DNA from 2 places in the Nigerium sp. genome. Region 1 is predicted to be linked to the other one. Evidence: riboswitches for the same ligand, from Rfam matches in the RefSeq annotation. Region 1 holds a riboswitch; the other holds the start of a gene.
The links. Region 1 has a riboswitch for FMN ahead of WMJ97_RS03650 (ABC transporter permease). Riboswitches for the same ligand answer to the same signal wherever they lie in the genome.

Region 1 (4,336 bases):
CACGCGTACACCGGCATCAGGAAGGACGCCGCCAGCAATCCGCCGCCGATCGTGGACAGCCAGACCGAATGCAGAGACGACAACTGCTCGCTCGCCGACGAGATGCCCGGCACGACCGTGCCGATGCAGAAGAACGCGACCGCGCTGTCGATCCAGCGCGAGAAACCCGTGGTGGTGACGTCAACGGCCGGCAGCAAGGACGTCGGCTCCAGGGCGTCGTCGGACTCGGCACCGGTGCCTGTTCGTTCGACGCTCACCATTCTCCGTTCGGGCATGACGATCACTCAGCCCCCGACAGTCTAGGCGACACGCCCCTTTGACGCCCCCGCGCGGGTGACAAGTTGCCGTCGTTCTTGCCGACCCCGTGTCGCGATCGATTCATGCCCACGTGACGAGCCCCTGACCGTCCAGTTCCCCGTCCGGCCACACGGCACGGACGATGCCCGCCGCCGCCAGCGCCTTGCGGCAGCCCGGGCACGGCGGGTCGGTGATGTACGCGGTCGCGCCCTTCGTGTCGCGCGTCGCGAACAGCAGCGCGTTCACCTCGGCGTGGATCGCGATGCAGAACCCGGCCGTCCCCGGCCGGTCGTAGTCGCCGAGCCCCGGGACGACGTCGTAGCCGAGTTGCCCGCGCGGGCACGCGCCCTCCAGGCAATCCGGACGCCCGGGCGCCGCCCCGTTGTACCCGGTCGCGATGATGCGCCGGTCGTGGACGAGCACGGCCCCGACAGCCCGCCGGGTGCACTTGGCTCGCCGGGCGACGGCGTCGGCGATGCCGAGAAAGTAGTCGTCCCAATCGGGGACGACGCGCGGCGATGCGATGCCGGACATGGGTGGGAGGGCCTCCTGGGGTGCGGGCGCCTCATCATAACGGGGTCACGCCGGGCCGAGGACCGGTTCTCAGCCGGGCGCGACGCCCGCAGGCGAGGTGCTCAGGCGAGCGGCTGCGTGGAGATGGCCTGGGCGGCGTCCACCGGCTTGCTGGTCAACCCCTGTTCGGCCATGAAGGACGCCATGGCCGCCCAGCGGGCCTCGTCGAGGCGTCCGTCGATCGTGCTTGTGCCCTTCCACAAGGGCAGCGTCGCCTCCAGGGTCGCCTTGGCGCGCGCCTGGGCGGCGGTGTCGTTGGCGAGCTGCGGGATGTACGTCCGCGACGTCGTCAGCGCGGCGTCCGGGTCGGCCACGGTCCGCTGGACGCCGGCGACGGTCGCCCGCGCGACCGCGCGGGCGGCGTCCGGGTGGGCGTCCAGCCAGGAGCGGGTGGTGATCAGGCTGATGCTGACGAGCGGATTCTGGCCCTCCGGGGCCAGCGGGATGGTCCGCGTGGCGAAGCCGGCCTGCCGGAACTGGACCTGGTCGTTGTTGGAGAAGCCGACGATCGCGTCGACCTTGCCGGTCGTCAGCGCCGCCTGCTGGGTGTACCCGATCTCGTTGATCTTGACGTCCGATTCGGCCAGCCCCGCGCTCTTGAGCGCGACCTGCAGCCCGAACCACGTCTCGCCGTACCTCCCCGGGACGCCGATCGTGCGGCCCTTCAGGTCGCTCAGCTTCGTGATCGCGGACGCCTGCGGCACGATCACGACGACGGGGTACGTCCGGTAGTACTGGGCGATGGCGACGAGGTCCATGCCCTCGGCGCGGGCCTGCAGCAGCTCGTCGCCGCCGGCCACCACGACGTCCTCCTGGCCGGCCGCCAGCGCGGTGAACAGCCCCTCGTTCGCGCCGTGGTGGCGCAGGGTGACGTCGGCGCCGGCGTCCGCGAACAGCCCTTGGCCGGCCGCGACGTAGTACGGCGCGAACTGGATGTTCGGGATGTAGGTGAGCCCCATCGTCACCTTCGCGGGCGCCGCGGTCGTCGGGCTGGCCGCCGACGGGGACGCCGCGGGCGAAGCGCAGGCGGACAAGGACAAGGCGAGACCGACGACGAGGGCGAGGAGACGACGCACGGTGGTGATCCTTTCGAGGGCGCTCACGACGCGGACGATCCGCGCAGCGACGAGACGACGCGGGAGCGCCGCTCGACCAGGTAGATGAGGGAGTACAGCAGGGACGCGATCGCGCACAGGATCAGGATCGTCGCGAACATGCCGGCGGTGTCGAGCGAGTCCCGCTGCATGGTCAGCAGCTCGCCCAGGCCGGCGCCGCCCATGACCATCTCGCCGACGACGGCGCCCGTGACCGACAGCGTGAACCCGTTGCGCAGGCCGCCCAGGATGCTCGGCAGGGCCAGCGGCAGCTCCACCTCGGTGAGCAGCGCCCGCGAGCCCGCCCCGTCGATGCGGGCGGCGTCCACGACGCGGGCGTCCACGTGACGGAGCCCGACCACCGACGCGACCAGGATCGGGAAGAACACGAGCAGCGCGCACAGCAGGACGATCGGCACGAGCCCGTAGCCGACCCACAGCACGAGCAGCGGGGCGAGCGCGATCGCGGGGATCGCCTGCGTCGCCCCCAGAAACGGCAAGACGGCCGAGTTGAACCAGCGGCTGCGGTGGATCAGCACGGCCAGCGGCAGCGCGACGGCCGAGCCGAGCGCGCAGCCGCCGAGCGCCTCCAGGAGGGTCGCACCGATCGCCCCCCACACGCCGGAGCCGCCGAGCAGCGCGACGAGCCGGGTGAACACGGCCCCGGGGCTGGGCAGCAGGTAGGCGGGCGGGTCGGTCGCCCAGATCGTGACCTGCCAGCCGACGAGCAGCAGCGCGCCGAGCAGCCACGGCGCCGCGCGCAGGCCGATCGCCTGCTCACGAGTGCGTCTGTCGCTCATGGCCCTCCGGTCGGGTGCGCCCCGGGCCACGCTTCGAACGAAGCAGGACGCCTCGGCGCGCCGGGCCAAGCCCGACGGACGCGGCAGCGCCCCGTGCCTCCTCCCCTCCGGACTCTCACCGTCGGCTCCGGACTTCCACCGGATCGGCCGGCACCGGAAGGTGCCGGGTCGCGGGCTCTCACCGCCGGTTCGGACTTGCACCGACCCCGGGGCACGTTTGCAGCCCGATCCTAGCGCGGACGGGGGTGGGGCTCAGGACAGATCGTGCCTGCTCAGGACAGATCGTGGCGGAACGTGGTCAGCTCGACCTCGGGCCGCGGGCTCCAGTCGCGCTCGGGCAGGGCGACGAAGCCCAGATCCTCATACAGCGCGTGCGCCGTGGTCATCCAGGGGGCCGACGAGATCACGACGGCCGACAGCCCGATGTCTTTCGCGCGCCCGAGGCACGCCTCCACGAGCTGGCGCGCGATGCCGAAGCCGCGCGAGTCGGGCAGCACGCCGAGCTGCCGGAACTCGCCCTCGTCGGGCAGGGCGATCTCCCGCTGGGACGACCCCGGCGGGCACCAGGTGACCGAGCCGACGAGGCGTCCGTCGAGCTCCGCGATGATGAACTGCGACCCGGACGCCTCCAGCGGCGCCCGTTCCAGCGTGCGGTAGTGCGGGTCGTCGTAGCTCAGCGCGCCGTCGGCGACGTAGGCCTCGCTGACGACCCGGCCGACCTCGACGAGTTCGTCGGGACGGGCGTCACGGATCGTCAGGATCATGCTGCGCATGCTAACGCCGCGCGGTTCGGCCGACGGCGGCGTCCGGGCCTGGGCGCGCAGGGTTTCCTACAACCCGGTCCTGACAACGTCAGATAGCGAAAAGGTGATGGCAACTGGTTGTCATGGCGCCCGGCATAGGCTGTGGGCGGAAGAAAAGGAGGCCGCCATGGCCCGCATCCTGATGTCCTGCGTGCCGGCGTACGGCCTGGCCAACCCGACGTTCCCGTTCGCGCGGGCGCTCGTGGCGGCCGGGCATCACGTCGACTACCTCATCCCGTCGTCGTTCCGCCGGGCGGTCGAGAGAACCGGCGCCACCCACCTCCCCTACGCCGACTACCTCGACGGCCCGATCGTGCGCCCCGACCAGCTCGTCCGGCACGGGCGCCGGCTCTTCCGCGACCAGGACGCCGAGCTGCTGGCCCGCGGCCGCGACTACGACGCCGTCGTGGCGGGCGGCATGAACCCGCGCATCCCCGAGCTGGAGCACGCCCTCGACCGGCCGGTGATCTTCCTCTCGCCCGTCTTCTTCCAGCACGACCAGGTGATCCGGCACCTCGCCGGGCTGGCCGACGCCCTCCCGGCGCCGGCCCGCCGCGTGTTCGCCGACCGGCGCCTGCGGCGTCCGGTGATGGGCGTGGTGGGGGCCGCGATGGGCTGGGGCCGCGACTTCGACGTCGTCGCGATGATGGGGCCGCGGTCGTCCACGCTGAACATCTCGCCGGCGAGCCGGTACTACCAGCCCTGCGACCACCTGTTCGGCGACCGATGCCTGTTCGCCGGCCCGACGCCGACGCTCGCGGCGTCCGAC
Region 2 (4,336 bases), on a different contig from region 1:
CGACCGGCAGGCCGAGCTGGAGTTGGGCGTCCACGGTGTCGAGCCCGGTGTCCTGCAGCCGGTAGGCGCGCAGCTTGGCGAGCAGGCCGACGCCGCGTCCCTCGTGGCCGCGCAGGTAGACGATCGCGCCCGGCTCGGCGGCGATGCGGTGGAGGGCGGCGTCCAGCTGCTCGCCGCAGTCGCAGCGCAGCGAGCCGAAGACCTCGCTCGTGACGCACTCGGAGTGGATGCGGACGACCGGGGGCTGCTCGCGCGTCCCGAGGCCCTCGGGGCTGATCAGCAGCAGGTGGTCCGCGCCCGTGAGGCGGTCGTGGTAGCAGACGGTTTCGAACGAGCCGAGGTCCGTGGGCAGCCACGTCCGGGCGCCTTCGACGACCCGCGCGCTGGCCTTTCGCCACTCGATGAGGTCGGCGATCGTGATCACCGGGACGCCGTGCTCGCGGCCCAGCGCGAGCACGGCGGGGGCGCGCATCATGGTCCCGTCGTCGTGGACGAGCTCGGCGATCGCCCCGACCTCCGCCAGCCCCGCGAGCCGGCACAGGTCGACGGCGGCCTCGGTGTGCCCGCCGCGCTCCAGGACGCCGCCGTCGCGCGCCCGCAAGGGCACGACGTGCCCGGGCCTGATCAGGTCGGACGCCTGCGTGTGCGGGTCGGCGAGCGTGCGGATGGTCCGCGTCCGGTCGGCCGCGCTGATGCCCGTGGTCACGCCGGACGCCGCGTCCACCGTGACCGTGTAGGCGGTGCGCAGCGGGTCGGCGTTGGAGGCGACCATGAGCGGCAGGTCGAGCAGGTCGGCGCGCGCGTTCGACAGGGGGGCGCAGACGTAGCCCGAGCTGTGGCGGATCGTCCAGGCGAGCCACTCGGGCGTCAGGGTCTGCGCCGCCAGGACGACGTCGCCCTCGTTCTCGCGGTCGGCGTCGTCAAGCACGAGCACGGGCAGGCCGGCGCGCAGGGCGTCCAGGGCGGCCTCGATGGTCGCGAGGCCGGTGATGGGGGTCGCGTCGGCGGTCATGACAGGACCTCCTCGGCCGGGGCGAGCAGGCGCTCGACGTACTTGGCGAGCACGTCGACCTCCAGGTTCACCGGGTCGCCCACGCGGGCCGAGCCGAGGGTCGTGAGGGCGAGCGTGGTGGGGATCAGCGACACCGTGAAGCGGCCCGGCGCGACGGACGCGACCGTCAGCGAGATGCCGTCCACGGCGATCGAGCCCTTCTCGACGACGTAGCGGGCGACGGCGTCCGGGAGGGCGATCGTGACGACCTCCCAGTGGTCGCCGGGCTCGCGCGCGACGATCTCGCCGGTGGCGTCCACGTGCCCCTGGACGATGTGGCCGCCGAGGCGTCCGGACGCGGCCATCGCCCGTTCGAGGTTCACCCGCGACCCGGGTCGCAGCGCCCCCAGGCTGCTGCGACGCAGCGTCTCGGCCATGACGTCGACGGAGAACGACTCGTCGTCGTGGTCGACGACCGTGAGGCAGACCCCGTTGACCGCGATGGACGCCCCGGGCGTCGCGTCGGTCAGCACCTGGGGCCCGCGGACCCGTAGGACCGCCGACTCGCGGCCGAGGGTGAGGGACTCGACGGTGCCGAGCTCCTCGATGATGCCGGTGAACATGCTGGTCACTCCTTGGTTGGGTGGATGGTGGCGGTCACGCGGACGTCGTCGTCGAGCACGGTGACGTCCGTGGTGGTCAGGCGGAAGGCGGCGCCGATGGTGCCGATGCCGAGGGGCCCCACGACGGACGCCCCGGCGCCCAGCAGGGTGGGCGCGAGGTAGGCGACGACCTCGTCCACGAGGCCGGCGCGCAGGAACGCGGCCGCGAGCGTCGGGCCGCCCTCCAGCAGCGCGTGATGGACGCCGTCCCGCCCGAGTTCGGCGGCGACGGCGGCCACGTCGTGCGTGGCGAACACCCTGGTCGGGGCGGCGTCGTCGAGCACCCGGGCCCCGGCAGGGACCGGCCGCTCCCCCACGATCACGCGCAGCGGCTGGCGCGACGGCGCGGCGTCCCCGCGGACGGTGAGGTGGGGGTCGTCGGCGAGCACCGTGCCCGTGCCGGTGACGATCGCCCCGCACCGGGCCCGCAGCCGGTGCACGTCGGCCCGCGCCGCCCGGCCCGTGATCCACTGTGACGTCCCGTCGGCGGCCGCGGCGCGGCCGTCGAGGGTGCCGGCGAACTTCCAGGTGACGAACGGACGCCCCGTGCGCACCCGGTGCAGCCAGGTGCGGTTCAGCGCGGCCGCCTCCTCGGCCAGGACGCCGCCGGTCACGTCCACGCCGGCGGCGCGCAGGTGCTGAGCGCCTCCGGCGGCGACGGGGTTCGGGTCGGGCAGGGCGTAGACGACGCGGGCGACGCCGGCGGTGAGGAGGGCCGCGGAGCACGGGGGTGTGCGTCCGGTGTGGTTGCAGGGCTCCAGGGAGACGTAGGTAGTGGCGCCCCGGGCGGCGTCGCCGGCGGCCAACAGCGCGGCGGCCTCAGCGTGCGGCGTCCCGGAGCCGCGGTGGAAGCCCTCGCCGACGAGATGGCCGTCGCGGCCGACGATCACCGCGCCCACCAGGGGGTTCGGGTCCGCGACCGGGCCCTCGGCCGCGAGCGCGAGCGCCCGCCGCAGGTGCCGGACATCGTCGGGGGTCACGTGCGCCTCGGGGGCGACCCGCGGGCCGGGGGCACCCGAACCGGACGCGGACGCCACGCGGTCACCGGGCCCGTACCCCTCGCCGGATCGCTCCATCTCACCCCTCCTGCTCGCCGTTCGGCGGCTCCGGGGTTGAAAAAGGGGGGGTGCGCGTCGCGCCGCGGACGCGCGGCGGCGTCCCACGGCCGGGGCACGGCGCTGCCGGGCCCCACGTGCGCCTCCCCTCCGGACTTTCACCGTCGGCCCTGGAATTCCACCAGGTCAGCCGGGCGCCGAGGCGCCCGGGTCGCGGACTGTCACCGCCGGTTCGGAATTACACCGACCCCGGAACACGTATGGGCGCAGTATTTCACCGATCCCGCACGGAGGTGCCGAATGCCGGGAACCGGACGCCGACGGCGCCCGGGGGTGGCGTCCCGAGCGCGGGGTCCCGGAGACGGCCGGAACGCGGAGGCGCCCGAACGGCGCCGGCCTCAGAGCCGGACGCCCAGCAGGGCGTCGATCGCGCCTTGGAACGTGCGCGGGCCCTCGGTGTCGTCGCCGTCGATGTCGGACGCCGCCGCGACCCACTGGTCCACGGCCGCCAGGGCGGCCGGGGCGTCCAGGTCGTTCGCGAGCGCCGCGCGCAGGTCGGTCACGAGCGAGGTCGCGGGGATCGTCGCCGTCTCGTTGCGCAGGCCGCGCCAGGCGGCGAGGCGCCGCTCGGCCTCGTCGAGGTCGGCGTCGGTGTACTCCCAGTCGGAGCGGTAGTGGTGGGCGAGCAGCACGAGCCGGATCGCCATCGGGTCGCGCCCCGCCTCGCGCAGCTTCGACACCAGGACCAGGTTGCCCTTGCTCTTGCTCATCTTCTCGCCGTCGTAGCCGACCATGCCGGCGTGGACGTAGGCCTGCGCGAAGGGCTGCCCCGTCGCCGCGGTGGCCTCGGCGGCGCTCATCTCGTGGTGCGGGAACACCAGGTCGGAGCCGCCACCCTGGACGTCGAACCCCTCCCCGAGGTGCTGCAGCGCGATGGCCGCGCACTCGATGTGCCACCCCGGACGCCCGCGCCCCAGCCGGGAGTCCCACGACGGCTCCCCGTCGCGGGCGAGCCGCCACACCAGGCAGTCGAGCGGGTCGCGCTTGCCCGGACGGTCGGGGTCGCCGCCGCGTTCACCGAAGATCGCGAGGGCGGCCTCGGCGTCCAGGTGCGACTCGGAGCCGAAGCCCGGCGCGGCCGCCGAGTTGAAGTACCAGTCGGGGAACTCCTCGTCGTCCACCTGGTAGATCAGGCCGGTCGGCATCAGCCGCTCGATCAGCTCGACGACAAGGGGAATCGACTCGACGGCCCCCACGTAGTCGCGGGGCGGCAGGACGTTCAGCGCCGTCATATCGGTCCGGAACAGCTCGGTCTGCTCCTCGGCCAGCGCCCGCCAGTCGACGCCGGTGGCGTCGGCGCGCTCGAGCAGCGGGTCGTCGACGTCGGTGACGTTCTGCGTGTAGTGGACGCCGAGCCCGGCGTCCAGCCAGGCCCGCTGCAGCAGGTCGAACGCGACGTAGGTGTTCGCGTGCCCGAGGTGCGTCGCGTCGTAGGGCGTGATGCCGCAGACGTAGAGGCGCGCGTCGCCGGCCTCCGGGCCGACCTCGACGAGGCCCTGGGCCGCGGTGTCGTGCACGCGCGGACGGGGGGCCCGTCCGTCCAGCGTCGGGACGTCGGGACGTGGCCA

Region 2: linked by a shared signal. The riboswitch ahead of ribD (bifunctional diaminohydroxyphosphoribosylaminopyrimidine deaminase/5-amino-6-(5-phosphoribosylamino)uracil reductase RibD) and the one ahead of WMJ97_RS03650 (ABC transporter permease) in region 1 are both predicted to bind FMN.

The regions. Positions count from the first base shown of each region.
Region 1 is NZ_JBDHZL010000009.1:38,989-43,324, forward strand. Features, by position in the region: gene WMJ97_RS03635 (ATP-binding protein) at 1-275, opposite strand, end outside; gene WMJ97_RS03640 (deaminase) at 379-831, opposite strand; gene WMJ97_RS03645 (ABC transporter substrate-binding protein) at 933-1,946, opposite strand; gene WMJ97_RS03650 (ABC transporter permease) at 1,970-2,764, opposite strand; FMN riboswitch at 2,856-2,981, opposite strand; gene WMJ97_RS03655 (GNAT family N-acetyltransferase) at 3,037-3,528, opposite strand; gene WMJ97_RS03660 (nucleotide disphospho-sugar-binding domain-containing protein) at 3,695-4,336, shown strand, end outside.
Region 2 is NZ_JBDHZL010000064.1:167-4,502, reverse strand. Features, by position in the region: gene ribB (3,4-dihydroxy-2-butanone-4-phosphate synthase) at 1-1,012, opposite strand, end outside; gene WMJ97_RS10625 (riboflavin synthase) at 1,009-1,614, opposite strand; gene ribD (bifunctional diaminohydroxyphosphoribosylaminopyrimidine deaminase/5-amino-6-(5-phosphoribosylamino)uracil reductase RibD) at 1,620-2,729, opposite strand; FMN riboswitch at 2,843-2,969, opposite strand; gene mshC (cysteine--1-D-myo-inosityl 2-amino-2-deoxy-alpha-D-glucopyranoside ligase) at 3,107-4,336, opposite strand, start outside.